Regions from separate parts of the Planococcus sp. BI3 genome, predicted to be linked through region 2. Evidence: a T-box and tRNA genes for the amino acid it is inferred to sense, from the RefSeq annotation. Region 2 holds a T-box; the other holds one or more tRNA genes.

Region 1 (15,406 bases), 1.3 Mb from region 2:
TACAGGAATCGGCCTGGCAATGATTGCAGCAGCAAAAGGCTATAAATCTGTTTTGGTTATGCCTGAAACGATGAGCATGGAGCGCCGCAACTTATTGCGTGCTTATGGAGCTGAATTGATTTTGACGCCAGGGGCAGACGGAATGAACGGTCCGAATGGCGCCATCAAGACCGCTGAAAAAAATGCTGCTGAAAACGGCTGGTTCATGCCGCAACAGTTCAACAACGAAGCGAACCCTGAAGTGCATCGGTTGACAACAGGTCCGGAAATCGTTGAAACAATGGGAGATCAATTGGATGCTTTCATTTCCGGGATCGGTACAGGCGGGACGATTACAGGTGCTGGCCAAATATTGAAGGAAAAGTATCCTGATATTCAAATCGTTGCAGTGGAACCAACTGATTCGCCGGTCCTATCAGGCGGCAAGCCAGGACCACATAAAATTCAGGGGATTGGAGCAGGATTTGTGCCTGCTGTATTGGACACTGAAATTTATAACGAGATTATTCAAGTTACCAATGACCAATCGTACGAAACCGCTCGCCAGGCAGCGCGCGAAGAAGGAATTCTTGGCGGCGTCTCTTCAGGTGCTGCTATTTATGCCGCTCTTCAGGTTGCTAAACGTTTAGGTAAAGGCAAAAAAGTCTTGGCGATTATCCCGTCTAATGGCGAACGCTACTTAAGCACGCCGCTTTATCAATTTGACGAGTCCAACTAAACAGCGACAGTAAGAGGAGCGTGCCCTATGGCCGCTCTTTTTTCCTGGAAAAAAACAGCTCAAGTAAGGTAAGATGAAAGCACGCTTTTATTTCCCGGGAAATAAATACCTATTTAAAGTATGGACGGTGACTCTGGATGAAAATCAATTTTAAAGATAAAACGCTCGTCATGGGCATATTGAATGTCACACCGGATTCTTTTTCCGATGGAGGCAAGTACAGTGGATTAGAACAAGCGCTTACCCATGCGCGAGGGATGATTGCAGACGGTGTGGATATCATCGATGTGGGAGGCGAATCTACACGTCCAGGCTATACACAGATCTCAGATGATGAAGAAATTGGGCGAATTGTGCCGGTTATTGAATCATTGCGGCAACAGTGTGACGTTTTAATTTCCGTAGATACCTATAAATCGCGGGTGGCTGATGCGGCTGTTGCTGCAGGTGCACACATCATCAATGATATCTGGGGAGCCAAATACGATCCGGCCATTGCGGAAGTAGCAGCGAAGTGGAATGTTCCGCTTATCCTCATGCATAACCGTCTCGATACGTCATATTCAAATTTCCAGGAAGACATTTTGCAGGATTTGGGAGAAAGTATTCAAATCGCATTAGATGCTGGCGTGTGCAAAGAGAACATCTGGCTAGATCCGGGTGTAGGATTCGCTAAGTCAGTGTCGCAAAACCTCCAAGCAATGCAAATGATCGGGCAGCTGGTGGAATTAGGCTATCCGGTTCTTCTGGGTACCTCAAGAAAGTCGTTCATCGGAAAGATTTTAGACGCTCCTGTCGACGAACGCCTTGAAGGTTCACTGGCAACCGTTTGCTATGGCGTCAATCAAGGCTGTCACATTGTGCGTGTCCATGATGTAAAGGAAACGGTGCGTGCAGTCCGGATGATTGATGCATTAACTGGCAAGTGTCCATACGAGGAGGAGAAATAATGGATTTTATTCACGTGAATGATATGGAATTCTATGGCTACCACGGGGTATTCCCTGAAGAGACGAAACTTGGCCAGCGATTTCGGCTGACGGTTTCATTGGCTGTGGATTTGCAGCAGGCTGGCGAGACAGACGCCTTGGAACATACAGTGCATTACGGAGAAGTCTATGAAGCCTGCCGTTCAATCGTCGAAGGTAAACCAAAAAAATTAGTGGAGGCTGTAGCGGAAAGTGTGGCTGCCCGCATACTTTCCAATTTCCCGTTAGTACAAGGAATCCGTGTGCAGCTGATCAAACCGGATCCGCCGATTCCCGGCCATTATAAATCCGTGGCGATCGAACTGACGCGAGGTACATTCGCATGAACCAAAGTTATTTATCGCTTGGCTCTAATATGGGAGACCGCTTTGAAATGCTGAGACAGGCCGTGTCGCAATTAGCCGGTCACCCGGCCATCAGTATTACTCGTATTTCTTCGCTTTATGAAACGGATCCAGTAGGGTACACAGACCAGGAGCCTTTCCTGAATATGGTCGTCCAGCTCGAAACGGAACTAGAAGCACTGGCGTTACTCGATGCCTGTCAGGAAATCGAACAGAATTTAAATCGTAAGAGGCTGATCAGATGGGGACCGCGGACAATAGACCTTGATATTTTATTATTTAACCAAGATAGCTTTAAAACAGAAAGGCTTGTTGTTCCACATCCGAGAATGCATGAACGGGCTTTCGTTATGGTTCCGCTGCTGGAAGTGAATCCGGAGCTTGAAGTTGCAGGTTCTACAGAAGCTGAAGGCGTTCGTTTGTGGAAATCATATACTACCACGGAAGAATTTTTGCAAGATAGACATTGTTAAGTAGAAGCTGCCACAAATTTGTGGCAGCTTTTTTATGTAGTATGGTAAGAAATTGTGTACAATAGAGAAATACGTGAATGAGATTGGCTTTATAGAGATAAAGGAGTGTAGGACATGTCAGAAGAATTAAACGATCAATTATTGGTGAGACGCCAAAAAATGCAGAATTTCCGTGATCATGGAATGGATCCATTTGGTAGCCGTTTTGAACGGACTCACCTATCACAGGAAATTATTGAGCAATACGGAGAGCTTTCCAAAGAAGAGCTTGAAGAAACACCACATGAAGTAATCATCGCTGGCCGGGTTATGACGAAACGTGGAAAAGGAAAAGCCGGCTTTGCCCATATCCAGGATCTTAAAGGCCAAATACAAATCTATGTCCGCAAAGATGCGATTGGCGAAGAAGCTTATGAATTTTACAATACGGTCGACTTGGGAGATATTCTGGGTATTAAGGGGACTGTCTTTAAAACAAATGTAGGTGAACTTTCAGTCAAAGCGAAAGAAGTAGAGTTTCTTACGAAAGCACTGCGTCCGCTGCCTGAAAAGTTCCATGGCTTAAAAGATGTAGAACAACGTTATCGCCAGCGGTATTTAGATCTGCTGACAAGTGATGATAGCAAAGAGACTTTCATACTGCGGAGCCGGATTATTCAATCGATGCGCCGTTATTTAGATGATAAAGGATTCTTGGAAGTGGAAACCCCGATGCTTCATTCAATCGCGGGAGGAGCAACTGCAAAACCATTTACAACACATCACAATGCATTGGATATGGAGCTGTATATCCGTATTGCAATTGAACTTCATTTGAAACGTTTGATTGTCGGCGGCTTGGAGAAGGTCTATGAAATCGGCCGTGTCTTCCGAAACGAAGGAATCTCAACTCGCCACAATCCTGAATTTACGATGCTAGAGCTATATGAAGCCTATGCAGACTACAACGATATTATGGCGCTCACTGAAAACCTTGTAGCACATATTGCGCAGGAAGTCCTTGGGACGACCACTGTCCAATACGGGGAAGATGAAATTGATTTAGCTGTAGGCTGGAAACGACTACATATGGCTGACGCTGTAAAAGAATATACGGGTGTTGATTTCTGGAAGCACATGACAAAAGCAGAAGCACAGGCTTTAGCGAAAGAACACAATATTGATGTGAAGCCTACTATGGATGTAGGTCATATTTTAAATGAATTCTTTGAGCAAAAAGTGGAAGAGCAATTAGTTCAACCTACTTTCATTTACGGACATCCAGTTGAAATTTCGCCTTTAGCTAAGAAAAACCCTGAAGATGAGCGGTTTACGGATCGTTTTGAATTGTTTATCGTTCGCCGTGAGCATGCTAATGCGTTTACGGAGTTAAACGATCCAATTGATCAGCGTCAGCGTTTTGAGGCACAGTTGATAGAAAAGGCTGAAGGAAACGACGAGGCTCATGAAATGGATGAGGACTTTATTGAAGCGTTGGAATATGGGTTGCCGCCAACAGGTGGATTAGGAATCGGTATTGACCGTTTAATTATGCTATTAACGAATTCTTCCTCTATTAGAGACGTTTTGTTGTTCCCGCAAATGCGACCGAAAGAATAAAGACTCTGGAAAAAACGCCGGTTTAAAGGGCTCAAACCTTTTTATCGGCTTTTTTAAAAAAATGCTTGTGTGTATTTTGAAATGGTGCTATACTATTTCTTGTCGCGTTTTTCATAATAAAATACGCGAAGAACGATAAGGTGAAAAAAGTTATTGACTTCGGTAATAGAAGCTGGTAATATTGAAAAGTCGCCAATAGAGTTTGGCAAACAACTTGAACCTTGAAAACTGAACAGCAAAACGTCAACAAACAGCAACGGCCGCGCAAAACGGCCCGCGCAAACCTACTGATCAGCATTCGTGCAGATCACAAGCGAACCGTGCGTCTAACGACCACGGTACGCCAGCAAGTCAAAGAGCAGTCAAATGTTCTCTATAATGGAGAGTTTGATCCTGGCTCAGGACGAACGCTGGCGGCGTGCCTAATACATGCAAGTCGAGCGGAACCATTGGAGCTTGCTCCATTTGGTTCAGCGGCGGACGGGTGAGTAACACGTGGGCAACCTGCCCTGCAGATCGGGATAACTCCGGGAAACCGGTGCTAATACCGAATAGTTTGCGGCCTCTCCTGAGGCTGCACGGAAAGACGGTTTCGGCTGTCACTGCAGGATGGGCCCGCGGCGCATTAGCTAGTTGGTGGGGTAATGGCCCACCAAGGCGACGATGCGTAGCCGACCTGAGAGGGTGATCGGCCACACTGGGACTGAGACACGGCCCAGACTCCTACGGGAGGCAGCAGTAGGGAATCTTCCGCAATGGACGAAAGTCTGACGGAGCAACGCCGCGTGAGTGACGAAGGTTTTCGGATCGTAAAACTCTGTTGTGAGGGAAGAACACGTGCCAACTAACTACTGGCATTTTGACGGTACCTCACCAGAAAGCCACGGCTAACTACGTGCCAGCAGCCGCGGTAATACGTAGGTGGCAAGCGTTGTCCGGAATTATTGGGCGTAAAGCGCGCGCAGGCGGTCCTTTAAGTCTGATGTGAAAGCCCACGGCTCAACCGTGGAGGGTCATTGGAAACTGGAGGACTTGAGTGCAGAAGAGGAAAGTGGAATTCCATGTGTAGCGGTGAAATGCGTAGAGATGTGGAGGAACACCAGTGGCGAAGGCGACTTTCTGGTCTGTAACTGACGCTGAGGCGCGAAAGCGTGGGGAGCAAACAGGATTAGATACCCTGGTAGTCCACGCCGTAAACGATGAGTGCTAAGTGTTAGGGGGTTTCCGCCCCTTAGTGCTGCAGCTAACGCATTAAGCACTCCGCCTGGGGAGTACGGCCGCAAGGCTGAAACTCAAAGGAATTGACGGGGGCCCGCACAAGCGGTGGAGCATGTGGTTTAATTCGAAGCAACGCGAAGAACCTTACCAGGTCTTGACATCCCGCTGCCCGGTGTAGAGATACGCCTTTCCCTTCGGGGACAGCGGTGACAGGTGGTGCATGGTTGTCGTCAGCTCGTGTCGTGAGATGTTGGGTTAAGTCCCGCAACGAGCGCAACCCTTGATCTTAGTTGCCAGCATTCAGTTGGGCACTCTAAGGTGACTGCCGGTGACAAACCGGAGGAAGGTGGGGATGACGTCAAATCATCATGCCCCTTATGACCTGGGCTACACACGTGCTACAATGGACGGTACAAAGGGCTGCCAACCCGCGAGGGGGAGCCAATCCCAGAAAACCGTTCTCAGTTCGGATTGCAGGCTGCAACTCGCCTGCATGAAGCCGGAATCGCTAGTAATCGTGGATCAGCATGCCACGGTGAATACGTTCCCGGGCCTTGTACACACCGCCCGTCACACCACGAGAGTTTGTAACACCCGAAGTCGGTGAGGTAACCACTTGTGGAGCCAGCCGCCGAAGGTGGGACGGATGATTGGGGTGAAGTCGTAACAAGGTAGCCGTATCGGAAGGTGCGGCTGGATCACCTCCTTTCTAAGGATGAATTCGGAACCGGGTTTCCCGGGGTTGACGTTTTGCGTTCAGTTTTGAAGGTTCACCTTCAGTGGCGACACTGGAATGATCTTCTATTAGAATATGAATTATACTCAAGAGGGCCTATAGCTCAGCTGGTTAGAGCGCACGCCTGATAAGCGTGAGGTCGATGGTTCGAGTCCATTTAGGCCCACCATTCTTCTTGGGGCCTTAGCTCAGCTGGGAGAGCGCCTGCCTTGCACGCAGGAGGTCAGCGGTTCGATCCCGCTAGGCTCCACCAATCATTTCGCACGCAGAAGTGATGAACTTGTTCTTTGAAAACTGGATAAAACGACATTGAAACATATATGCAAGCAATTCATGTACGCGTGGCTTTCGAGCCACAACTTTTTAATTGACCATTGGTTAAGTTAGAAAGGGCGCACGGTGGATGCCTTGGCACTAGGAGCCGAAGAAGGACGGCACTAACACCGATATGCTTCGGGGAGCTGTAAGTGAGCTGTGATCCGGAGATTTCCGAATGGGGGAACCCGCTGCCTTTAATCGGGCAGTATCCATGTGTGAATTGATAGCACATGAGAAGGCAGACCCAGGGAACTGAAACATCTAAGTACCTGGAGGAAGAGAAAGCAAATGCGATTCCCTGAGTAGCGGCGAGCGAAACGGGATCAGCCCAAACCAAGAGGCTTGCCTCTTGGGGTTGTAGGACACTCTATACGGAGTTACAAAAGGAAGGATTAGGCGAAGCGACCTGGAACGGTCCGCCGCAGCGGGTAACAGCCCCGTAGCCGAAAACCCTTCCCCTCCAGAGTGGATCCTGAGTACGGCGGAACACGTGAAATTCCGTCGGAATCCGGGAGGACCATCTCCCAAGGCTAAATACTTCCTAGTGACCGATAGTGAACCAGTACCGTGAGGGAAAGGTGAAAAGCACCCCGGAAGGGGAGTGAAATAGATCCTGAAACCGTGTGCCTACAAGTAGTCAAAGCCCGTTAATGGGTGATGGCGTGCCTTTTGTAGAATGAACCGGCGAGTTACGATTGCATGCAAGGTTAAGCTGAGAAGGCGGAGCCGCAGCGAAAGCGAGTCTGAATAGGGCGCCAGAGTATGCAGTTGTAGACCCGAAACCAGGTGATCTACCCATGTCCAGGGTGAAGGTAAGGTAACACTTACTGGAGGCCCGAACCCACGCACGTTGAAAAGTGCGGGGATGAGGTGTGGGTAGCGGAGAAATTCCAATCGAACCTGGAGATAGCTGGTTCTCTCCGAAATAGCTTTAGGGCTAGCCTCAAGATTGAGAATCCTGGAGGTAGAGCACTGTTTGGACTAGGGGCCCATCCCGGGTTACCGAATTCAGACAAACTCCGAATGCCAGTGATTTATGCTTGGGAGTCAGACTGCGAGTGATAAGATCCGTAGTCAAGAGGGAAACAGCCCAGACCACCAGCTAAGGTCCCCAAATATCCGTTAAGTGGAAAAGGATGTGGCGTTGCTTAGACAACCAGGATGTTGGCTTAGAAGCAGCCATCATTTAAAGAGTGCGTAATAGCTCACTGGTCGAGTGACACTGCGCCGAAAATGTACCGGGGCTAAACGGATTACCGAAGCTGTGGATGGACATCGTAGATGTCCGTGGTAGGAGAGCGTTCTAAGGGCGTTGAAGTCAGACCGCAAGGACTGGTGGAGCGCTTAGAAGTGAGAATGCCGGTATGAGTAACGAAAGACGGGTGAGAATCCCGTCCACCGAATGCCCAAGGTTTCCTGAGGAAGGCTCGTCCGCTCAGGGTTAGTCGGGACCTAAGTCGAGGCCGATAGGCGTAGACGATGGACAACAGGTTGATATTCCTGTACCACCTCCCCGCCGTTTGAGCAATGGGGGGACGCAGAAGGATAAGGAGAGCGTGCCGTTGGTTGTGCACGTCCAAGCAGTGAGGCGTGGAATGAGGCAAATCCCATTCCTGATACGTTGAGCTGTGATGGCGAGAGGCCTAGCCTCGGAGTCCCTGATTTCACACTGCCAAGAAAAGCCTCTAGCGAGGCGGGAGGTGCCCGTACCGCAAACCGACACAGGTAGGCGAGAAGAGAATTCTAAGGTGAGCGAGTGAACTCTCGTTAAGGAACTCGGCAAAATGACCCCGTAACTTCGGGAGAAGGGGTGCTCTGGTAGGGTGTATAGCCCGAGAGAGCCGCAGTGAATAGGCCCAGGCGACTGTTTAGCAAAAACACAGGTCTCTGCAAAACCGTAAGGTGACGTATAGGGGCTGACGCCTGCCCGGTGCTGGAAGGTTAAGGGGAGTGCTTAGCGCAAGCGAAGGTGCGAACTGAAGCCCCAGTAAACGGCGGCCGTAACTATAACGGTCCTAAGGTAGCGAAATTCCTTGTCGGGTAAGTTCCGACCCGCACGAAAGGCGTAACGATCTGGGCACTGTCTCAACGAGAGACTCGGTGAAATTATAGTACCTGTGAAGATGCAGGTTACCCGCGACAGGACGGAAAGACCCCGTGGAGCTTTACTGTAGCCTGATATTGAATTTTGGTGCAACTTGTACAGGATAGGTAGGAGCCTTTGAGCCCGGAGCGCCAGCTTCGGGGGAGGCGTCAGTGGGATACTACCCTGGTTGTATTGAAATTCTAACCCACACCCCTGATCGGGGTGGGAGACAGTGTCAGGCGGGCAGTTTGACTGGGGCGGTCGCCTCCTAAAGAGTAACGGAGGCGCCCAAAGGTTCCCTCAGAATGGTTGGAAATCATTCGCAGAGTGTAAAGGCAGAAGGGAGCTTGACTGCGAGACGTACAGGTCGAGCAGGGTCGAAAGACGGGCTTAGTGATCCGGTGGTTCCGCATGGAAGGGCCATCGCTCAACGGATAAAAGCTACCCCGGGGATAACAGGCTTATCTCCCCCAAGAGTCCACATCGACGGGGAGGTTTGGCACCTCGATGTCGGCTCATCGCATCCTGGGGCTGTAGTCGGTCCCAAGGGTTGGGCTGTTCGCCCATTAAAGCGGTACGCGAGCTGGGTTCAGAACGTCGTGAGACAGTTCGGTCCCTATCCGTCGCGGGCGCAGGAAATTTGAGAGGAGCTGTCCTTAGTACGAGAGGACCGGGATGGACACACCGCTGGTGTACCAGTTGTTCTGCCAAGGGCATCGCTGGGTAGCTATGTGTGGCCGGGATAAGTGCTGAAAGCATCTAAGCACGAAGCCCCCCTCAAGATGAGATTTCCCATTGCGCAAGCAAGTAAGATCCCTCAAAGACGATGAGGTAGATAGGTTCGAGGTGGAAGCGTGGCGACACGTGCAGCTGACGAATACTAATCGATCGAGGACTTAACCAAACAACCGTACAGATTCTTGCATGGAATCAATGTCGTTTATCCAGTTTTGAAGGAACAAGAAAAGTTTTTGAAAAAAAGCTTGAAAAAACCACTTAGCATGGTATAATGAATCTTGTCTTTCAAAACCAAATAGTCCAGTGATGATGGCAAAGAGGCCACACCCGTTCCCATCCCGAACACGGCAGTTAAGCTCTTTTGCGCCGATGGTAGTTGGGGGTCTCCCCCTGTGAGAGTAGGACGTCGCTGGGCAATACATATCGGAGGATTAGCTCAGCTGGGAGAGCATCTGCCTTACAAGCAGAGGGTCGGCGGTTCGATCCCGTCATCCTCCACCATTTTTTCTCTTTCGCCGGAGTAGCTCAACTGGTAGAGCAACTGACTTGTAATCAGTAGGTTGAGGGTTCAAGTCCTTTCTCCGGCACCACTCATGCAAATGAGCCATTAGCTCAGCTGGTAGAGCATCTGACTTTTAATCAGAGGGTCGAAGGTTCGAATCCTTCATGGCTCACCATTTTAATTTCATAATTGCCACGCGGGTGTGGCGGAACTGGCAGACGCACTAGACTTAGGATCTAGCGCCTTCGGGCGTGGGGGTTCGACTCCCTTCACCCGCACCATTTTTGCGGAAGTAGTTCAGTGGTAGAACGCCACCTTGCCAAGGTGGAGGTCGCGAGTTCGAACCTCGTCTTCCGCTCCAATTTTTTTTGCACACTATGCCGACCCTTAGCCGGGGTGGCGGAACTGGCAGACGCACAGGACTTAAAATCCTGCGGTAGGTGACTACCGTACCGGTTCGATTCCGGTCCTCGGCACCATTTATGCAAACCAAATGAATACTTTTTATGCGCCCGTAGCTCAATTGGATAGAGTACTTGACTACGAATCAAGCGGTTAGAGGTTCGAGTCCTCTCGGGCGCACCATATTTTTTACACTCAGCAACTCAAGTTCGGGAAGTAGCTCAGCTTGGTAGAGCACTTGGTTTGGGACCAAGGGGTCGCAGGTTCGAATCCTGTCTTCCCGACCAAACAATGGGGCCTTAGCTCAGCTGGGAGAGCGCCTGCCTTGCACGCAGGAGGTCAGCGGTTCGATCCCGCTAGGCTCCACCATTTTTTAATATTGAACCTTGAAAACTGAACAGCAAAACGTCAACAAACAGCAACGGCCGCGCAAAACGGCCCGCGCAAACCTACTGATCAGCATTCGTGCAGATCACAAGCGAACCGTGCGTCTTCGGACCACGGTACGCCAGCAAGTCAAAGAGCAGTCAAATGTTCTCTATAATGGAGAGTTTGATCCTGGCTCAGGACGAACGCTGGCGGCGTGCCTAATACATGCAAGTCGAGCGGAACCATTGGAGCTTGCTCCATTTGGTTCAGCGGCGGACGGGTGAGTAACACGTGGGCAACCTGCCCTGCAGATCGGGATAACTCCGGGAAACCGGTGCTAATACCGAATAGTTTGCGGCCTCTCCTGAGGCTGCACGGAAAGACGGTTTCGGCTGTCACTGCAGGATGGGCCCGCGGCGCATTAGCTAGTTGGTGGGGTAATGGCCCACCAAGGCGACGATGCGTAGCCGACCTGAGAGGGTGATCGGCCACACTGGGACTGAGACACGGCCCAGACTCCTACGGGAGGCAGCAGTAGGGAATCTTCCGCAATGGACGAAAGTCTGACGGAGCAACGCCGCGTGAGTGACGAAGGTTTTCGGATCGTAAAACTCTGTTGTGAGGGAAGAACACGTGCCAACTAACTACTGGCATTTTGACGGTACCTCACCAGAAAGCCACGGCTAACTACGTGCCAGCAGCCGCGGTAATACGTAGGTGGCAAGCGTTGTCCGGAATTATTGGGCGTAAAGCGCGCGCAGGCGGTCCTTTAAGTCTGATGTGAAAGCCCACGGCTCAACCGTGGAGGGTCATTGGAAACTGGAGGACTTGAGTGCAGAAGAGGAAAGTGGAATTCCATGTGTAGCGGTGAAATGCGTAGAGATGTGGAGGAACACCAGTGGCGAAGGCGACTTTCTGGTCTGTAACTGACGCTGAGGCGCGAAAGCGTGGGGAGCAAACAGGATTAGATACCCTGGTAGTCCACGCCGTAAACGATGAGTGCTAAGTGTTAGGGGGTTTCCGCCCCTTAGTGCTGCAGCTAACGCATTAAGCACTCCGCCTGGGGAGTACGGCCGCAAGGCTGAAACTCAAAGGAATTGACGGGGGCCCGCACAAGCGGTGGAGCATGTGGTTTAATTCGAAGCAACGCGAAGAACCTTACCAGGTCTTGACATCCCGCTGCCCGGTGTAGAGATACGCCTTTCCCTTCGGGGACAGCGGTGACAGGTGGTGCATGGTTGTCGTCAGCTCGTGTCGTGAGATGTTGGGTTAAGTCCCGCAACGAGCGCAACCCTTGATCTTAGTTGCCAGCATTCAGTTGGGCACTCTAAGGTGACTGCCGGTGACAAACCGGAGGAAGGTGGGGATGACGTCAAATCATCATGCCCCTTATGACCTGGGCTACACACGTGCTACAATGGACGGTACAAAGGGCTGCCAACCCGCGAGGGGGAGCCAATCCCAGAAAACCGTTCTCAGTTCGGATTGCAGGCTGCAACTCGCCTGCATGAAGCCGGAATCGCTAGTAATCGTGGATCAGCATGCCACGGTGAATACGTTCCCGGGCCTTGTACACACCGCCCGTCACACCACGAGAGTTTGTAACACCCGAAGTCGGTGAGGTAACCACTTGTGGAGCCAGCCGCCGAAGGTGGGACGGATGATTGGGGTGAAGTCGTAACAAGGTAGCCGTATCGGAAGGTGCGGCTGGATCACCTCCTTTCTAAGGATAAATTCGGAACCGGGTTTCCCGGGGTTGACGTTTTGCGTTCAGTTTTGAAGGTTCACCTTCAGGCGGCAACGCCTTTTTGTGATTCTTTCAACACTTGTTCTTTGAAAACTGGATAAAACGACATTGAAACATATATGCAAGCAATTCATGTACGCGTGGCTTTCGAGCCACAACTTTTTAATTGACCATTGGTTAAGTTAGAAAGGGCGCACGGTGGATGCCTTGGCACTAGGAGCCGAAGAAGGACGGCACTAACACCGATATGCTTCGGGGAGCTGTAAGTGAGCTGTGATCCGGAGATTTCCGAATGGGGGAACCCGCTGCCTTTAATCGGGCAGTATCCATGTGTGAATTGATAGCACATGAGAAGGCAGACCCAGGGAACTGAAACATCTAAGTACCTGGAGGAAGAGAAAGCAAATGCGATTCCCTGAGTAGCGGCGAGCGAAACGGGATCAGCCCAAACCAAGAGGCTTGCCTCTTGGGGTTGTAGGACACTCTATACGGAGTTACAAAAGGAAGGATTAGGCGAAGCGACCTGGAACGGTCCGCCGCAGCGGGTAACAGCCCCGTAGCCGAAAACCCTTCCCCTCCAGAGTGGATCCTGAGTACGGCGGAACACGTGAAATTCCGTCGGAATCCGGGAGGACCATCTCCCAAGGCTAAATACTTCCTAGTGACCGATAGTGAACCAGTACCGTGAGGGAAAGGTGAAAAGCACCCCGGAAGGGGAGTGAAATAGATCCTGAAACCGTGTGCCTACAAGTAGTCAAAGCCCGTTAATGGGTGATGGCGTGCCTTTTGTAGAATGAACCGGCGAGTTACGATTGCATGCAAGGTTAAGCTGAGAAGGCGGAGCCGCAGCGAAAGCGAGTCTGAATAGGGCGCCAGAGTATGCAGTTGTAGACCCGAAACCAGGTGATCTACCCATGTCCAGGGTGAAGGTAAGGTAACACTTACTGGAGGCCCGAACCCACGCACGTTGAAAAGTGCGGGGATGAGGTGTGGGTAGCGGAGAAATTCCAATCGAACCTGGAGATAGCTGGTTCTCTCCGAAATAGCTTTAGGGCTAGCCTCAAGATTGAGAATCCTGGAGGTAGAGCACTGTTTGGACTAGGGGCCCATCCCGGGTTACCGAATTCAGACAAACTCCGAATGCCAGTGATTTATGCTTGGGAGTCAGACTGCGAGTGATAAGATCCGTAGTCAAGAGGGAAACAGCCCAGACCACCAGCTAAGGTCCCCAAATATCCGTTAAGTGGAAAAGGATGTGGCGTTGCTTAGACAACCAGGATGTTGGCTTAGAAGCAGCCATCATTTAAAGAGTGCGTAATAGCTCACTGGTCGAGTGACACTGCGCCGAAAATGTACCGGGGCTAAACGGATTACCGAAGCTGTGGATGGACATCGTAGATGTCCGTGGTAGGAGAGCGTTCTAAGGGCGTTGAAGTCAGACCGCAAGGACTGGTGGAGCGCTTAGAAGTGAGAATGCCGGTATGAGTAACGAAAGACGGGTGAGAATCCCGTCCACCGAATGCCCAAGGTTTCCTGAGGAAGGCTCGTCCGCTCAGGGTTAGTCGGGACCTAAGTCGAGGCCGATAGGCGTAGACGATGGACAACAGGTTGATATTCCTGTACCACCTCCCCGCCGTTTGAGCAATGGGGGGACGCAGAAGGATAAGGAGAGCGTGCCGTTGGTTGTGCACGTCCAAGCAGTGAGGCGTGGAATGAGGCAAATCCCATTCCTGATACGTTGAGCTGTGATGGCGAGAGGCCTAGCCTCGGAGTCCCTGATTTCACACTGCCAAGAAAAGCCTCTAGCGAGGCGGGAGGTGCCCGTACCGCAAACCGACACAGGTAGGCGAGAAGAGAATTCTAAGGTGAGCGAGTGAACTCTCGTTAAGGAACTCGGCAAAATGACCCCGTAACTTCGGGAGAAGGGGTGCTCTGGTAGGGTGTATAGCCCGAGAGAGCCGCAGTGAATAGGCCCAGGCGACTGTTTAGCAAAAACACAGGTCTCTGCAAAACCGTAAGGTGACGTATAGGGGCTGACGCCTGCCCGGTGCTGGAAGGTTAAGGGGAGTGCTTAGCGCAAGCGAAGGTGCGAACTGAAGCCCCAGTAAACGGCGGCCGTAACTATAACGGTCCTAAGGTAGCGAAATTCCTTGTCGGGTAAGTTCCGACCCGCACGAAAGGCGTAACGATCTGGGCACTGTCTCAACGAGAGACTCGGTGAAATTATAGTACCTGTGAAGATGCAGGTTACCCGCGACAGGACGGAAAGACCCCGTGGAGCTTTACTGTAGCCTGATATTGAATTTTGGTGCAACTTGTACAGGATAGGTAGGAGCCTTTGAGCCCGGAGCGCCAGCTTCGGGGGAGGCGTCAGTGGGATACTACCCTGGTTGTATTGAAATTCTAACCCACACCCCTGATCGGGGTGGGAGACAGTGTCAGGCGGGCAGTTTGACTGGGGCGGTCGCCTCCTAAAGAGTAACGGAGGCGCCCAAAGGTTCCCTCAGAATGGTTGGAAATCATTCGCAGAGTGTAAAGGCAGAAGGGAGCTTGACTGCGAGACGTACAGGTCGAGCAGGGTCGAAAGACGGGCTTAGTGATCCGGTGGTTCCGCATGGAAGGGCCATCGCTCAACGGATAAAAGCTACCCCGGGGATAACAGGCTTATCTCCCCCAAGAGTCCACATCGACGGGGAGGTTTGGCACCTCGATGTCGGCTCATCGCATCCTGGGGCTGTAGTCGGTCCCAAGGGTTGGGCTGTTCGCCCATTAAAGCGGTACGCGAGCTGGGTTCAGAACGTCGTGAGACAGTTCGGTCCCTATCCGTCGCGGGCGCAGGAAATTTGAGAGGAGCTGTCCTTAGTACGAGAGGACCGGGATGGACACACCGCTGGTGTACCAGTTGTTCTGCCAAGGGCATCGCTGGGTAGCTATGTGTGGCCGGGATAAGTGCTGAAAGCATCTAAGCACGAAGCCCCCCTCAAGATGAGATTTCCCATTGCGCAAGCAAGTAAGATCCCTCAAAGACGATGAGGTAGATAGGTTCGAGGTGGAAGCGTGGCGACACGTGCAGCTGACGAATACTAATCGATCGAGGACTTAACCAAACAACCGTACGGATTCTTGCATGGAATCAATGTCGTGTATCCAGTTTTGAGCGAACAAGC
Region 2 (15,406 bases):
TTGTCGCAAAAATTTCGAAGATTGAAGTTAAGAAGAAAATGGAAAATGGCACTCCGAGATATAGTGTGGAAGGGCAGCTATTCTTTGCTTCAGTTGAAGATTTCCTCGAAAAGTTTGATTATTCGATTGAAAATGAGGATGTAATCATCGACTTTACAGACGCTCATGTCTGGGATGATTCAGGGGTAGGCGCGATTGATCGTGTCGTATTGAAATTTAAGGAAAATCGTAATGAGGTTATCCTTGAAGGACTGGATTCAGGTAGTAAAAAACTAGTCGATAACCTGGCTATATTCAATAGTGAGAATGCAAAGTTGCCAACCCATTAAACTTATAGGGAGTGTTGAAGGATGTATAAGAAAATATTACTGGCTGTAGATGGTTCTGACCATTCAATTCGTGCGGCAAAAGAAGCGGTGAAGATAGCCGCAGGTTCAGCGGAGTCTGAAGTGACCATCGTTTTTGTCGCAGACTATGACAATGCCAAATACGAAGTGCTGCACAGCGGCAGTTCTATGGAGTTGGATCTTAAACGCAGAAAAAAACTTCAGCCGATTGAAGAAAAATTGGCTGCTGGAAATATCAACTATAAATTGGAAATCCTTCACGGGACACCAGGACCGGCAATTGTCGAATATGCCAATAAAGAAAAAAGCGATATTCTGATCATCGGCAGCCGAGGCTTGAACGGGTTGCAGGAAATGGTTTTGGGCAGTGTCAGCCACAAAGTGGTGAAACGGGCAAATTGTCCAGTTTTGCTTGTGAAGTAATAGAAGGAATAAAAAAGAGCTCTAAATGGGCTCTTTTTTCTGTGGAGGAAGGCAGCAATGTATAGAACAACTGAAAAAATAAAGTTCATCAACAAAGCAGGCGTTGTCCATACGCCATTTTATTATGGTTGGCTGATTGTGGTCATGGCTGGTCTGTCCCACTTCTTCTCCGGTCCTGGACAAACATATTCAAATGCCATTTTTATTGATTACTATATCGAAGAATTCGGTTGGAGCCGCTCGGCGGTATCGGGCATCTATTCCTCCGCAACATTGCTTGCTGGGCTCCTGCTGTTTATCATGGGCCGGATGATTGATCGAATCGGCGCCCGCAAAATGGCGATCATTGTCTCAATCCTCCTGGCGGCTGCCAGTGTATTCAACAGCATGGTGGTCAACTGGGTCATGCTGTTTATCGGATTTTTCGCTATTCGGCTATTTGGCCAAGGATCGATGTCACTTATTCCAAACGCGCTGGTGCCCCAATGGTTTATTCAAAAACGTGGTCGCGCACTCGGCTTGGCTGCACTTGGCGGTATGATCGGATCTGCAGCTTTTCCACTGATTAATGTGTGGCTGATCGAAGCTTATGGCTGGAGGGCTGCCTGGCAAATCCTCGGAGCTTCCGTAATCATCATTTTTACGCCTTTGGCATTGCTGTTTATTCGAAACCGGCCGGAAGATATCGGCTTGCGGCCGGATAATGGACCAAATCTAAGCAAGTTGGAGCATCAGAAGCAATTGTCTTCAGATATCAGCTGGACGGTGAAAGAAGCGAGAAAGACACGGGCCTTCTGGCTTTTGCTGTTCTGTGTCGCAGTTCCGGCATTGGTCAATACCGGTATGACCTTTCATCTGGTTTCCATCTTTTCAATTCAATCCCTGGCTCCGGAAACCGCCGCGACCGTCTTGAGCCTGATGGCAGTCATTGGTTTCCCAATCACTTTTCTGGCAGGCTACCTGCTCGATAAAATTCGCGTGCAATGGATGTTGGCGGCGGTTTTTGCAGGGGAAATCGCGTCGATCTTCTTGTTGAAGGAAGCTGACGTGTTTTCTGGCGCGATTCTTTTTGCTGTGGTATGGGGCTTTATGCTGGGCATCGAGCGGGTGACGCTCAGCGTCGTCTGGCCCAATTATTTTGGCCGCCAATACCTCGGCAGCATCACCGGTATCTCCATGGCCATCATGGTAGTGGGATCTGCACTCGGTCCGCTTCCGTTCGGCTTGTTCTTCGATTTCTTTGGAGGGTATGAAGAAGTGTTGTGGGGGATCATGATTTTCCCGTTCCTTGGGATATTTGCTGCTCTGCTGGCAACACCGCCGGAAAAATCCCGGATCGAGGAATTCCAAAAATAATCTGTTAGCCATAGATTAAAATGTTTATAAAGGAGAAGAAACTCGGTGCTGAGTTTCTTCTTTTTTTGTTTCTGAAAAGCTGCATGAACGATTGAAAATGCCGCATCAGCAATGGATTTGCCTCAAAAAAAGGTTCTGCACACATTCTCGATAGGTTGATTTTATACTGGAAGTATGTAGGGTTCGAGATTAAAATACGGATAAAGAGGTGGATTCCATTGGCGAAAAATGAAGAACACCATCGCAATCCCAAAGAGCATTCGCATTCAACTGAAAAAGACAGTCACCATCCGAATATGGAGGAAGGTGAAACAGCAATCCAGGAAGAACAGGTTCAGCCAGGGCCTGAAGGACACGGAAATCATGAGCAACATGAACACCACGGACATGAAGACATGGTGGAGGACTTTAAAAAGCGGTTCTTTGTGTCTTTGATTCTGACCATTCCCATTCTGGCATTGTCCCCGATGATTCAGCATTTTATGGGAGTCGACTGGCGTTTTGAGAATGATCTTTATACTTTATTTGCCTTATCGACTATCGTGTTCTTTTACGGAGGCTGGCCATTTTTAACGGGCGGCATCAGTGAACTGAAGGAAAAAAAGCCAGGAATGATGACCTTGATCGCCTTGGCCATCAGCATTGCCTATGGCTACAGTACCTTGGTCGTATTCGGTTGGGATGGCAATCAGCTTTATTGGGAATTGGCGACGCTTGTGGTCATTATGCTGCTCGGCCATTGGATCGAAATGCGTTCGATCATGGGTGCATCGAACGCGTTAGAGCAGTTGGTGAAATTAATGCCGAGCGAAGCGCATAAATTGGATGAGCACGATCAAGTCCAGGATATGCCGCTGTCCGAAATCCGCAACAAGGACCGGGTATTGGTGAAGCCGGGTGAAAAAATTCCGGTGGATGGAGTAATTATGGAAGGAAAGTCGACGATCGATGAATCGATGCTGACCGGAGAATCCGTGCCCAGCGATAAAGCAGAAGGCGATGGCGTCATTGGAGGATCGGTGAACAAAGAAGGATCCCTGATCATCCAGGTGGAAAAAACAGGAGAAGAATCGTATTTGTCCCAAGTCATCACAATGGTAAAAGAAGCGCAGGAGTCCAAATCCAAAACACAGGACTTGACCAATCGTGCTGCTAAATGGCTGTTTTATTTGGCTTTAGTGGCCGGATTCGTCACTTTATTCTCCTGGTTGGCCCTTGGCTACGCGTTTGATATCGCCATTGAGCGAATGGTTACGGTCATGGTCATCACCTGTCCGCATGCTTTGGGTCTGGCAGCGCCGTTGGTTGTTGCTGTTTCCACATCCATATCCGCAAAACAGGGGTTGCTGATCCGAAACCGTGCAGATTTCGAAGGAGCACGAAATTTGGATGCGGTGGTATTCGATAAGACCGGAACGCTGACAAAAGGCGAGTTTGGTGTGACGGATATCGTTTCTGAAAGCAGCTATACGGATGAACAGGTGCTGCAGCTGGCAGCGGCGATCGAACAAAATTCAGAGCATCCGATTGCTGCAGGCATCGTCGCGTCCGCCAAGCAAAAAGACATTCTGATCGGCCGAGTGAGCGATTTTGAATCGATTGCCGGTAAAGGCATCCAAGGGACTGTGGACGGGAAGAAAGTCAACGTGGTCAGTCCCGGCTATGTCAACAGCAATCGCTTAAGCTACAATGAAAATCAATTTAATGAGTTATCAGCAGAAGGGAAGACCGTTGTCTTCGTGCTTGTGGAAAATCAGCTCGCCGGCATGATTGCTTTGGCCGATATCGTCCGGGAAACGGCGAAAGAAGCTGTGGCTGCCCTTAAGGCAAAAGGCATCCATTCGGTCATGCTGACTGGAGATAATCAGAAAGTCGCGAATTGGGTAGCGAAGCAAGTAGGCATTGAAGAAGTCTACGCGGAAGTGCTGCCGGATGACAAAGCCAATCAAATCAAAAAGATCAAAGCGAAAGGCTGGAGAGTCGCGATGACAGGGGATGGTGTGAATGATGCACCAGCACTCGCCACAGCGGACCTTGGAATCGCAATTGGCGCCGGGACGGACGTAGCCATGGAAACGGCCGATGTGGTGCTTGTGAGGAGCAATCCGAACGATGTCGTGGCGCTGATTGACCTTTCCAAAAAAACTTACCGGAAATTGGTGCAGAACTTATGGTGGGCGACCGGCTATAATATTTTTGCCATCCCACTGGCTGCAGGTGTCCTGGCGCCTTGGGGAATTATCATCAGCCCGGCAATCGGAGCGGTCTTCATGAGCCTGAGTACCGTTATTGTCGCTATTAATGCCAAGCTGTTAAAAGCATAAGCACTGTAATCATGAACCTTTTGCATGGCAGGTTGATGGACGTTTTACCGATCGTTTAGCCTCGTTAAATGAAAACGCCAATTTCCTGCTGCCATTAGGAAATTGGCGTTTATTTATGGAAAAAGGGATTTTTTCAACGGGGTGGTTTATGATATGAAGTAAAAAGGAGAGGTTATATGAAAAAAACAAATGTTTGTTTCATTGGAGCCGGCCTGCACTCGACGACGAATATTTACCCAGCCGCACTTGAAGCGGGAGCGGAAATCCAAGCAATTGCCACGCGCAGTCTCGAGCGTTCCCGAAATGCTCTCCAACGAATGGGGAGCGAAGGAGTTGCGTATGATGATTACCGGCGCATGCTGGAAAAGGAAGAATGTGCGGGGGTCGTGGTGGTTGCGCAGCCTGAAGACCATGTCTCTCTCGTTCTCGACTGCATCAAAGCTGGAAAAAATGTCTTTGTCGAAAAACCACTTGGCATGACTGAGGCGGAAGCGTTGAGGATTGCAGAAGCAGCTGAAGAGGCTGGAGTCCAGGTGATGGTCGGGTTTATGAAGCGCTACGCGCCGATTTACCAAAAACTCAAAGAAGTGATCGATAGTGAGGCACTCGGCACTGTACGCTCTTTCCAGGCGCGATTTGCTGTTGACAGCACGCTATTCTGCAAAAATGACGAGCAGTTCTTGAAATTTTCCGCCATCCATATGGTGGACCTGGTGCGATTCCTGTTCGGCGAAGCGGTGGAAGCAACAGGTTTCAAAAACAGCAGCGAAGAGTTTATTTCGCATAGCATTTCGGTGAAGTTTGAAACTGGCGTTGTCGGCAGCCTGTATTTCAGCGGCATGACCGCCTGGACGCGTGAAAGTGAGAACATTACGGTGACCTTTGATGAAGGATTCGCTTTTGCAGATGAAATCAATGCGTTGACCATCCACAAATCACAGCATCATGAAGAACAGCCGTGGCAATCGATTGAAGAAGCGGACACCCATTACAAGCCATCCGCAACACCGATGTCCGGGGCATACCGGGACCTGTACCTCCGGGGGTTTGTCGGTGAAATGTCCCATTTCCTTGAATGCTGCACGACGGGCGCGGTGCCGTTGTCGAATGCACGCGACAATGTCCAAACGATGGCGCTTTGCGAACGGATCTTAGATAGTTTATCGTGAAATGCTAAAAACCTTCTTGTTTTCACCTGTATTTCGTTTGTGGCCTTGGAGTATGGAATAGAACAAGGCAAATCAGCATTATGCGGAGTCTGATGGGCAGTAGAAAAGCGCAGCCGGTATTTTACAGCCGGCTGCGCTTTTTCCTGTTTTCGGAAGCAGATCTTCTTTTGCCTATTCCGGACTTTCACAGATCACTTTGATGTTTTCCAATGTATGGGCGGCAGAAATCCGACCCAGCCGTTCGTAGATGAGCCGGTCTGTGATTTTTCCGTACAGGTCATCGGGGATATAGCTTTCGATTTCAAATGTAAGCTCAGTGCCTGAACCTTTTGCTTCGTAATAGCTTGATTGTTTGGCATTAAAGCTTCCGCTCAGCATGCCGGTCCATTTTGCGGTACTCTCCGTAATTTCGCATTCTGTAACTTGAATGGTTTCTGGAAAATGCATGCCCATGATGGCGTAATCCGCTTCGACCGTGGTTCCGAGATCACCGTTGCCGTCGATTTTTTTCGGGGCAGCTAAATTATTATAGAAATGTGCCCAGTTTTCAGGATTGATGGTATAGTGAAAGACTTTTTCAAGTGGAGCATTGATGAAGATGGTCTGTTTTGTATGCGCCATGCGTTCATTCGCCTCCTGATTGGATGATTCTTTCTGTTTCATTATACTACGGGGAAACCGTTTAGTTGATAAATGACTGAATAATATAAAATAAAATGGTTGTTGAATTTTCTTTCTCTTCTTTATCCGGATTGGGTTGAGTAACTTATCATTAGAATCCATCCATTTGTTTGGCTCCTATTAGAATCCTTCGTTAGCTGGTCCGCTCTTCTAAGATCACTTTCCACCAAATTTTTTCCTGGATTTGAGTTTACAAAAAGGGAAAAGATGGTATTAGTTAATTAACTAAAATATGTTGAAAATATATCTTTAATAATAAAAATACGATTATACATAAAAGCTTTTTGGATTTCATTTTGTATCAAGACAGGAATTTTGCGCTGGTCATGCTGTGGAATCTTATTTTCAACAACCTACGGAGGAAGGTTGGATTTATGAGCAGACCAAGTCGGGGTGATGTTCCAGTCTTGCTGGCAGGTAATTTTCTGGTGGCTTGTATTCTTTTGGGAAGCTGTGTTGAACCTGACAAACAATCTGAGCCTATTCCCTTTAGGGAAGACGAGAAGAGGCAAGAGGAGTCGGTTGACGAACAGGAATTTCCACAGGAGATTGGGGCAAAGGAAGAGGCGGCGGCCGGTGAAATCGATATCGAAGGGAAGGAGGCGGAAGTTTCCAGTCATGAAATCCAGGAACAGCTCTTACTGCTTTTGCGGAAAGAAAAGTGGCGAGTCTTCTTTCTGCAATTAAAAGATCCCGCAGAAATTGACGTGCCATCGGATGACTTTAATGAGCCGCATGTTGCGCAAGCCGTTTTAAGCAAACATGATCCTTCCATGAATTATGCCTGGCTGGAAATCAATAAAGTAAACGGCAAGTTCAATGAAGTTTGGCAAAAGCATTGGGGAAGTGTGGTCGCTGGTCCAGAAATTTTGGACGAGGAATCATTGTTAAACCATCTGATGAGTATTCAAAGGAAATATGAATCTTTGCTGAACGAAATAAGGCTCTTGGAATTTAAAAGCTCTACAGAACATGCCCAGCATCTGCATGATTACAAATTGTATCTTGAAGGAGCCATCCTGTACCGCATAGAAGCAGTTTCTCTCTTACTGGATGCACTGGAAACAGGAGAACAGAGGGATCTCTTAGTGGAAGAAGCTGTGGCTGCAGCAATTAGTTCCGAAACTTATGCGGAAATGTCCGATGAGGAGCTGATGAGCTACCAGCAGAGTTTCCGGAGAGACCCAAAATGGAATCCTGAATGATCAATTGCTCCTCAAAAAGGAAAAAGCCGCGAGAGACAATTGTCTCCCGCGGCTTTTTTAATCGGTTTCCTTCTTTTTCTCAATCGCCAACAGGAAAGGCGGGGAATGTTTCTGGTTGATGAATTCATATTTCAGGACGTCGAATGATTTTTGCGGCAGCGCTGCAACGAATTCCATGACAGCGTCCCGCTCTTCACTGCCGCCTTCATGCCCACTGTATACGACAATCAATAATAAGCCATGGACCCGGAGAAGCTCTACGCATTGTTCAAGGGCCATTAGGGTGCTTTGCGCTTTCGTGATGATGCTGTGGTCGCCTTTGGGCAAATAACCAAGGTTGAAGACAGCGGCTGAAATCGGCTGGGTGACGTAATCCTTGATTTTGGCGTGGCTGTCATGGACCAGTTCGACATGCTGGAATTCCTTTACCCGTTCAGCGGTCGCTTGGATTGCTTCTGCTTGGATATCAAAAGCAAAGACTTTGCCTGTGGCTCCGGTCAATCCGGCGAGGAAATGGGTATCATGGCCATTTCCGGCAGTGCCATCGACCACCCAGTCTCCTGGTGAGACGGCTTGCTCGAGAAGAACTTTTGTATAAGGCAAAACGCGCTGCAGCGTCATCGCGCCACGCTCCCTGCAGCTAATTTTCCTTGCCAGCTCTTGCGGCGTTCCAGTTCAGCATCGATGCCGTTCAGGACTTCCCATTTGTTGGCGCTCCACATCGGGCCGATCATCAAGTCGATGGGGCCGTCGCCGGTGATGCGCTGGACTACCATTTCAGGCGGCAGCACTTCGAGCTGGTCGGCAACTAAATTGATGTATTCCTGCTTTTCCAGAAATTCGACCATGCCTTTTTCGTATTGTTTGACCATTGGCGTGCCTTTCAATAAATGCAGCAGGTGAATCTTGATGCCCTGCACATCGAGTTTGGCCACTTCGCGGGCAGTCTCCATCATCATGTCCCGGTCTTCAAGCGGCAGGCCGTTGATGATATGGGTACAGACCCGAATGCCGCGCTTGCGCAATTTCGCGACTCCTTCGACGTATGCCTCGAAATCATGGGCTCGGTTGACCAAAAGCGCCGTCCGTTCATGGACCGTCTGAAGTCCGAGTTCCACCCACAGGTATGTCCGGTCGTTCAGTTCCGCGAGGTAATCCACCACATCATCCGGCAGGCAGTCGGGACGTGTCGCAATGCTCAAGCCAATGACATTTTCCTGCTCCAGTGCCGCTTCGAATTTTTCCTTGATGACAGGCAATGGGGCATGTGTGTTGGTATAGGCTTGGAAATAAGCCATGTATTTGGCGTCTTTCCATTTGCGGTGCATTTTTTCTTTTATTTTATCGAATTGCTCGGGAATCGAATCCACTCGGTCCCCGGCAAAATCACCGGACCCAGCGACGCTGCAGAATGTGCAGCCGCCATGAGCAACCGTGCCGTCGCGATTTGGGCAATCAAAGCCTGCATCCAAGGCGATTTTCATGACCTTAAAGCCAAAATGGTCGCGCAAGTGGCGATTCCATGTATAGTAGCGTTTTCCATCAGATGAAAAAGGAAATTCTGTATTCACTCCAAACAACTCCTCTATCAATAGTGTAGCATGCAAACAAAACAGCCAACAATGTTCAGTGGTACAGATCCTATTTATTAAGAATATTGCGTTTCCATCGATAGTTTGTTTAAATTGAAATGAAAGCGTTTTAACTATCAATTTTGTGATGATGAGGCAGAGGGGGCATAATGGAATGAAACCGATTTACAGTTCTGCAAAAGAAGCTGTTGAACAGATCCAGGATGGCGCTACGATTATGGTAGGCGGGTTCGGATTGGTGGGGATACCTGAACAATTGATTTTGGCGCTTGTCGATAAAGGGGTTACCGACCTCACTGTCATTTCCAATAATTGCGGAGTAGACGAGTGGGGCCTTGGATTATTATTGAAAAACAAACAGATCAAAAAAATGATCGCTTCTTATGTAGGCGAAAACAAAGAATTCGAGCGCCAGGTGCTGTCGGGCGAAATCGAAGTTGAATTGACGCCGCAAGGAACACTTGCTGAAAAAATGCGTGCAGGCGGAGCCGGAATTCCAGCTTTCTTTACACCGGCAGGCGTTGGCACGACCGTTGCAGAAGGCAAGGAAATCCGCGAATTTGATGGCAAGGAATATGTTCTTGAGCACGCATTGAGAGCTGACTTTTCGCTTGTGCGGGCGCACAAGGCAGATAAAATGGGCAACCTGGTATACAACAAGACCGCCCAGAACTTCAATCCGCTGGCTGCAGCCGCTGGAATGATCACCATTGCGGAAGTGGAAGAAATCGTGGAAATCGGTGCGATCGATCCGAACCATGTCCAGACGCCGAGCATCTATGTGCAAGGCTTGCTTCAGGCCAAGCAGGAAAAACGCATTGAACGGCTGACGACGCGCACTGTTTAGGAAAGGGTGGAGAAAATCATGGACAAACAATTAGTCAGAGAACGAATTGCCAAGCGAGCCGAAAAAGAAATCAAAGACGGCGATTACGTCAACCTGGGAATCGGCATGCCGACACTGGTCGCCAATTTTATTTCCGAAAACAAAAGCGTCGTGCTTCAATCGGAAAATGGACTTTTGGGAATCGGCCCTTATCCGACAGAAGACCAAGTGGATCCGGATTTGATCAATGCCGGAAAAGAAACGGTCACCACCATTCCCGGATCTGCATTTTTTACCAGTGCCGAATCTTTCGCGATGATTCGCGGCGGACATATCGACGTGGCGATTCTTGGCGGCATGGAAGTGGCTGAAAACGGCGACTTGGCCAACTGGATGATTCCGGGTAAAATGATCAAAGGCATGGGCGGAGCGATGGATCTAGTCCACGGCGCCAAAAAAGTCATTGTCATCATGGATCATGTGTCCAAGGACGGTTCAGCCAAGATCAAGAAACAATGCGACTTGCCGCTGACCGGAAAAGCTGTGGTCAATAAAATCATCACGGAACGCGCAGTCATCGAAGTGACAGACGCCGGCTTGGTGCTGTTGGAGGTATTCGAAGGATTTACGGTCCAGGATATCATCGACTCGACCGATGCACCGTTGAATACAGAAAATGTCAAAGTCTCATAGGCTATTGCCAAAAAACGGCCGTTCGTCTAAAATGAAGACAATAACCAATGACAGCGAAGAGGACTAGTAGTTTGTGTGTTTTCCACAGAGAGCCGGCGGATGGTGCAAGCCGGTAAAACGCGCAACCGAACTCACCTTGGAGTCAGTGTATGTGAAACCAAGTAAGATACACCGTTTTCCGCGTTAAGGAGTCAAGTTGAGCGAGCAATCGCTAATTTGGGTGGTACCGCGGGAAAACTCCCGTCCCTTATTTATGAGGGACGGGAGTTTTTATTTTGAGGAGGAAAAGGAAATGACATTCAAGCACAAGCTAGTTGAGAAAAAATGGCAGAAATATTGGCAGGACAACAAAACATTCAAAATGGTGGACGATCCATCCAAACCGAAATTCTATGCGTTGGATATGTTCCCTTATCCATCAGGCGCCGGCCTTCACGTCGGCCATCCGGAAGGCTACACGGCGACGGATATTTTAAGCCGCGTGAAACGCATGCAAGGCTACAACGTCCTTCACCCGATGGGCTGGGACGCATTCGGCCTTCCGGCAGAGCAATACGCATTGGATACCGGAAACGATCCGGCAGAATTTACTGCCAAAAACATCGCGACGTTCAAGCGCCAAATCCAGGAACTTGGCTTTTCTTATGACTGGGACCGCGAAATCAATACAACAGATCCTTCTTACTACAAATGGACCCAATGGATTTTCATCCAGTTGTACAATAAAGGTCTTGCTTATGTAGACGAAGTAGCAGTCAACTGGTGCCCTGCACTGGGTACAGTTTTGGCCAACGAAGAAGTAATCGACGGCAAATCAGAGCGCGGAGGCCATCCGGTCGAACGCCGCCCGATGCGCCAATGGGTGCTTCGCATCACGAATTATGCAGATCGCCTGCTTGAAGACCTGAATGATCTGGATTGGCCGGAAAGCCTGAAAGACATGCAGCGCAATTGGATCGGCAAATCGGAAGGGGCAGAACTGGAATTCCAGGTTGCCGATACGGAACATTCTTTCCGTGCCTTCACGACACGTCCGGATACGATTTTCGGAGCGACTTACGCGGTGCTTGCTCCTGAACATAAATTGGTGGCAGCCATTACGACAACTGAACAAAAACAAGCTGTCGAACAATACATCGACGACGTCAAGACGAAAAGTGATCTGGAACGTACCGATTTGGCGAAAGACAAATCAGGTGTCTTCACAGGCGCTTATGCGACCAACCCGGCCAGCGGCGAAGAAATGCCGATTTGGATTGCCGATTATGTACTGGCTACATACGGAACCGGTGCCATCATGGCAGTTCCTGCCCATGACGAGCGTGATTACGAATTCGCCAAGCAATTCGACTTGCCGATTGTGGAAGTCGTTTCCGGCGGCAATATTGAAGAAGAAGCTTATGCTGGCGACGGCAAATTGATCAATTCCGATTTCCTTAACGGCTTGAATAAAAAAGACGCGATTGAAAAAGCCATCAACTGGCTGGTTGACAAACAGGTCGGCGAAAAGAAAATCACGTATCGTCTGCGGGACTGGCTGTTCAGCCGCCAGCGCTACTGGGGCGAACCGATTCCAATCATCCACTGGGAAGATGGCACGATGACACCGGTCGAAGACAAAGATCTGCCATTGATGCTGCCGGTAACGACAGACATCAAGCCAAGTGGTACCGGTGAATCACCGCTTGCCAATATCGCAGACTGGGTCAATATCGTCCATCCTGAAACCGGCATGAAAGGGCGCCGCGAAACCAATACGATGCCGCAATGGGCAGGCAGCTGCTGGTATTACCTGCGCTTTATCGATCCAACCAATGACGAAATGCTGGCCGATCCAGAATTGTTGAAACGCTGGCTGCCGGTTGACGTTTATATCGGTGGTGCCGAACACGCCGTGCTGCATCTGTTGTATGCACGTTTCTGGCATAAAGTGCTTTACGATATCGGTGTGGTATCAACGAAAGAGCCATTCCAGAAATTGTTTAACCAAGGCATGATTTTAGGCGAAGGCAACGAAAAGATGTCGAAATCCAAAGGCAATGTCGTCAACCCGGACCAGATCATCGAAAGCCACGGAGCAGACACGTTGCGCATGTATGAAATGTTCATGGGCCCTCTGGAAGCATCGATCGCCTGGTCGACAAACGGCTTGGACGGCTCCCGCCGATTCCTGGACCGTGTGTGGCGCCTGTTGATGGATGAAGAGCAATTGAGTGCGAAAGTCACCGACACCAACGATGGCAAACTGGAAAAAATCTATCACCAGACCGTCAAAAAAGTGACAGACGATTTCGAAGGATTGCGCTTCAACACAGCCATTTCACAAATGATGGTCTTCATCAACGAAGGCTATAAAGTCGATTCGATTCCGAAAGAATACGTGGAAGGCTTTGTGAAATTGCTGTCGCCGATTGCACCTCACGTAGCAGAAGAATTATGGGAGAAATTGGGCCATGAAGGATCAGTTTCCTACGAAAACTGGCCGCTGTATGACGAGTCGAAATTGGTCGACGATGTCGTTGAAGTTGTCGTGCAAGTGAACGGCAAAGTGAAAACCAAGCTGACCATCGCCAAAGACAGCACAAAAGAACAGCTGGAAACGGCAGCGCTTGCGGACGAACATGTCCAAAAAGCAGCAGATGGCAAACAAGTACGCAAAGTCATCGTCATTCCAGGGAAACTGGTTAATATAGTAGTTGGGTAATTAGAAAAGCGGAGTCTTCCGGGAGCCCTGAACGGCTTAAGGCGGACTGGCGAAGCGGCGCCTTTTGCCGCACAGCCAGGCGGACTTAAGATCCCGAGGGGCTGGAAGACGGAGTCTGGACAAAGAAAAGCGGAGTCTTCCGATAGCCCTGAACGGCTTAAGGCGGAGTCTGGACAAAGAAAAGCGGAGTCTTCCGATAGCCCTGAACGGCTTAAGGCGGAGTCTGGACAAAGAAAAGCGGTATATAAATAATAAAAAGAGTCAGGCTGGAGAATTTCCAGTCTGACTCTTTTTGGATTATCGATGTCATTTTTTCTTAAACGCCGCTTCCAACCGGACTTTCCTTCGCGAAACGGGCTGCACTTTGGCCGGCGACGTTGCCGGTCACCAGTGCGGATGTGATGTTGTAGCCGCCGGTGTAGCCATGGATATCCAGGATTTCACCGCAGAAATACAAGCCCGGCTTCTTTTTGGAAGCCATCGTCTTCGGTTCGATTTCTTTGATGGACACGCCGCCTCCGGTGACGAAAGCTTTCTCGATCGGCTGTGTGCCGTTGACGAACATGGTAAAGGCGGTCAATTGCTGCGCAAATTCCCGTACTTTATCACTGGGCAGTTCTGCGCCGGTCAGTTGGGGATCGATGTCCGCGCGTCCCAGAAGGAACAGCAGCCACCGTTCCTGAGCAAGGCTCTTCCAGACATTCTTCACCGATTTTTTCGGCTCGTCTTTCATCATCTTAACAAGCAGCTGAAAAGCGGATTCTGTATTTTCATCCGGCAGGGAATTGATGCGCATTTCAACGGGCATGCCGCCGTTTTTCTTCATTTCCTTGACGACATACTGGCTGCAGCGCAACACTGCAGGCCCGCTCAATCCGAAATGGGTGAACAGCATATCCATCTGATGCGTCACCAGTATCTTGCCTTTTTTGTTCAAAACCGTCACAGCTGCGTCGCGCAGCGCGAGTCCCTGAAGTTCCCGGCTGACGATGAAGGGTTCTTTCGAAAGGAGGGGCACTTCGGTCGGGTAAAGGTCGGTGACTGTATGTCCCGCTTTTTCCGCCCAAGGGTAGCCATCTCCCGTTGAACCGGTTTGCGGAACTGCTTTTCCGCCAACGGCTACAACGATTGCTTTAGATGTGTATTCTTCGCCGGTATGAAGGCGGACACCCGTCACTTTTTCATCCGTCATCAATAGTTTTTTAACAGGAGAGTCAAGGAGCACCGTAACATTCAGCCGGTCCATTTCCTTGAACATGGCATCAGCCACATCCTGTGCACGGTTGGAAACCGGGAACATCCGGCCATGGTCTTCTTCCTTTAAAGCGACACCAAGTCCTTCAAAAAAAGAAATGATGTCTTCGTTATTGAATACGGAAAATGGGCTGTGCAGAAAACGGCCATTCCCTGGAATATGTTTCACAATTTCGTCAAGAGGCAAACGGTTGGTCACGTTGCAGCGGCCGCCGCCTGAAATAATTAATTTTTTTCCTAACTTCTTTCCTTTTTCAATCAATAAAACCTTTTGGTTGGTGGAAGCTGCGGCAATTGATGCCATTAAACCGGAGGGACCCCCGCCGATGATTATAACGTCATACATAAAATAAGAACTCGCTTTCGTTTTTCTTTCCAGTATACACGATGATGCGAAACTCGTTGAGTAATTTCTTCTATAGGTGTAAACTATCGTGTAGATTGCTTTTATCATGAACAAGTCAGGAAGTGCAAAATGTCGTCATTAATCAAAGGTACAGCCATCTTAACCTTGGGTCTGTTTTTATCGAAAATCCTTGGAGTTATTTATATCATCCCGTTCTACAGCATGGTGGGAGAAGACAATATCGGTCTTTATCAATACGCATACATACCGTATAACCTGATGCTGGCACTGGCCATTTCAGGAGCCCCGATCGCTTTCTCGAAATTCACCGCCAAATATAATTCCCTCGGAGATTATGAGACCGGAAGGAGATTATTGAAGTCAGGCCTCCTGACGATGATGGTCACCGGCTTTGTTTCTTTTCTCTTGCTTTACCTCTTTGCGGAGCCGCTCGCCCGCATCACCATTTCTGAAGATGAGCGAATT

The links. The T-box of region 2 lies ahead of leuS (leucine--tRNA ligase). A T-box ahead of a tRNA ligase gene usually reads a tRNA of that ligase, here a tRNA-Leu.
Region 1: it encodes a tRNA-Leu, which carries the amino acid that the T-box ahead of leuS (leucine--tRNA ligase) is inferred to sense. The anticodon was not compared.

Annotation. Positions count from the first base shown of each region.
Region 1 is NZ_CM155266.1:2,567,174-2,582,579, reverse strand. It holds gene cysK (cysteine synthase A) at 1-718, shown strand, start outside; gene folP (dihydropteroate synthase) at 856-1,668, shown strand; gene folB (dihydroneopterin aldolase) at 1,668-2,033, shown strand; gene folK (2-amino-4-hydroxy-6-hydroxymethyldihydropteridine diphosphokinase) at 2,030-2,524, shown strand; gene lysS (lysine--tRNA ligase) at 2,639-4,123, shown strand; rRNA gene AC1MEO_RS13055 (16S ribosomal RNA) at 4,499-6,050, shown strand; tRNA gene AC1MEO_RS13050 (tRNA-Ile) at 6,170-6,246, shown strand; tRNA gene AC1MEO_RS13045 (tRNA-Ala) at 6,255-6,330, shown strand; rRNA gene AC1MEO_RS13040 (23S ribosomal RNA) at 6,454-9,385, shown strand; rRNA gene rrf (5S ribosomal RNA) at 9,519-9,634, shown strand; tRNA gene AC1MEO_RS13030 (tRNA-Val) at 9,645-9,720, shown strand; tRNA gene AC1MEO_RS13025 (tRNA-Thr) at 9,734-9,809, shown strand; tRNA gene AC1MEO_RS13020 (tRNA-Lys) at 9,821-9,896, shown strand; tRNA gene AC1MEO_RS13015 (tRNA-Leu) at 9,918-10,002, shown strand; tRNA gene AC1MEO_RS13010 (tRNA-Gly) at 10,008-10,082, shown strand; tRNA gene AC1MEO_RS13005 (tRNA-Leu) at 10,112-10,200, shown strand; tRNA gene AC1MEO_RS13000 (tRNA-Arg) at 10,230-10,306, shown strand; tRNA gene AC1MEO_RS12995 (tRNA-Pro) at 10,334-10,410, shown strand; tRNA gene AC1MEO_RS12990 (tRNA-Ala) at 10,417-10,492, shown strand; rRNA gene AC1MEO_RS12985 (16S ribosomal RNA) at 10,664-12,215, shown strand; rRNA gene AC1MEO_RS12980 (23S ribosomal RNA) at 12,415-15,346, shown strand.
Region 2 is NZ_CM155266.1:1,254,247-1,269,652, reverse strand. It holds gene AC1MEO_RS06380 (SulP family inorganic anion transporter) at 1-329, shown strand, start outside; gene AC1MEO_RS06375 (universal stress protein) at 351-770, shown strand; gene AC1MEO_RS06370 (MFS transporter) at 828-2,126, shown strand; gene AC1MEO_RS06365 (copper-translocating P-type ATPase) at 2,522-4,450, shown strand; gene AC1MEO_RS06360 (Gfo/Idh/MocA family protein) at 4,627-5,619, shown strand; gene AC1MEO_RS06355 (SRPBCC family protein) at 5,791-6,240, opposite strand; gene AC1MEO_RS06350 (hypothetical protein) at 6,675-7,505, shown strand; gene mnmM (tRNA 5-(aminomethyl)-2-thiouridylate-methyltransferase MnmM) at 7,563-8,126, opposite strand; gene mnmL (tRNA modification radical SAM protein MnmL/YtqA) at 8,123-9,076, opposite strand; gene AC1MEO_RS06335 (CoA transferase subunit A) at 9,252-9,944, shown strand; gene AC1MEO_RS06330 (3-oxoacid CoA-transferase subunit B) at 9,963-10,616, shown strand; T-box leader at 10,661-10,867, shown strand; gene leuS (leucine--tRNA ligase) at 10,909-13,320, shown strand; gene AC1MEO_RS06320 (BaiN/RdsA family NAD(P)/FAD-dependent oxidoreductase) at 13,637-14,920, opposite strand; gene AC1MEO_RS06315 (putative polysaccharide biosynthesis protein) at 15,050-15,406, shown strand, end outside.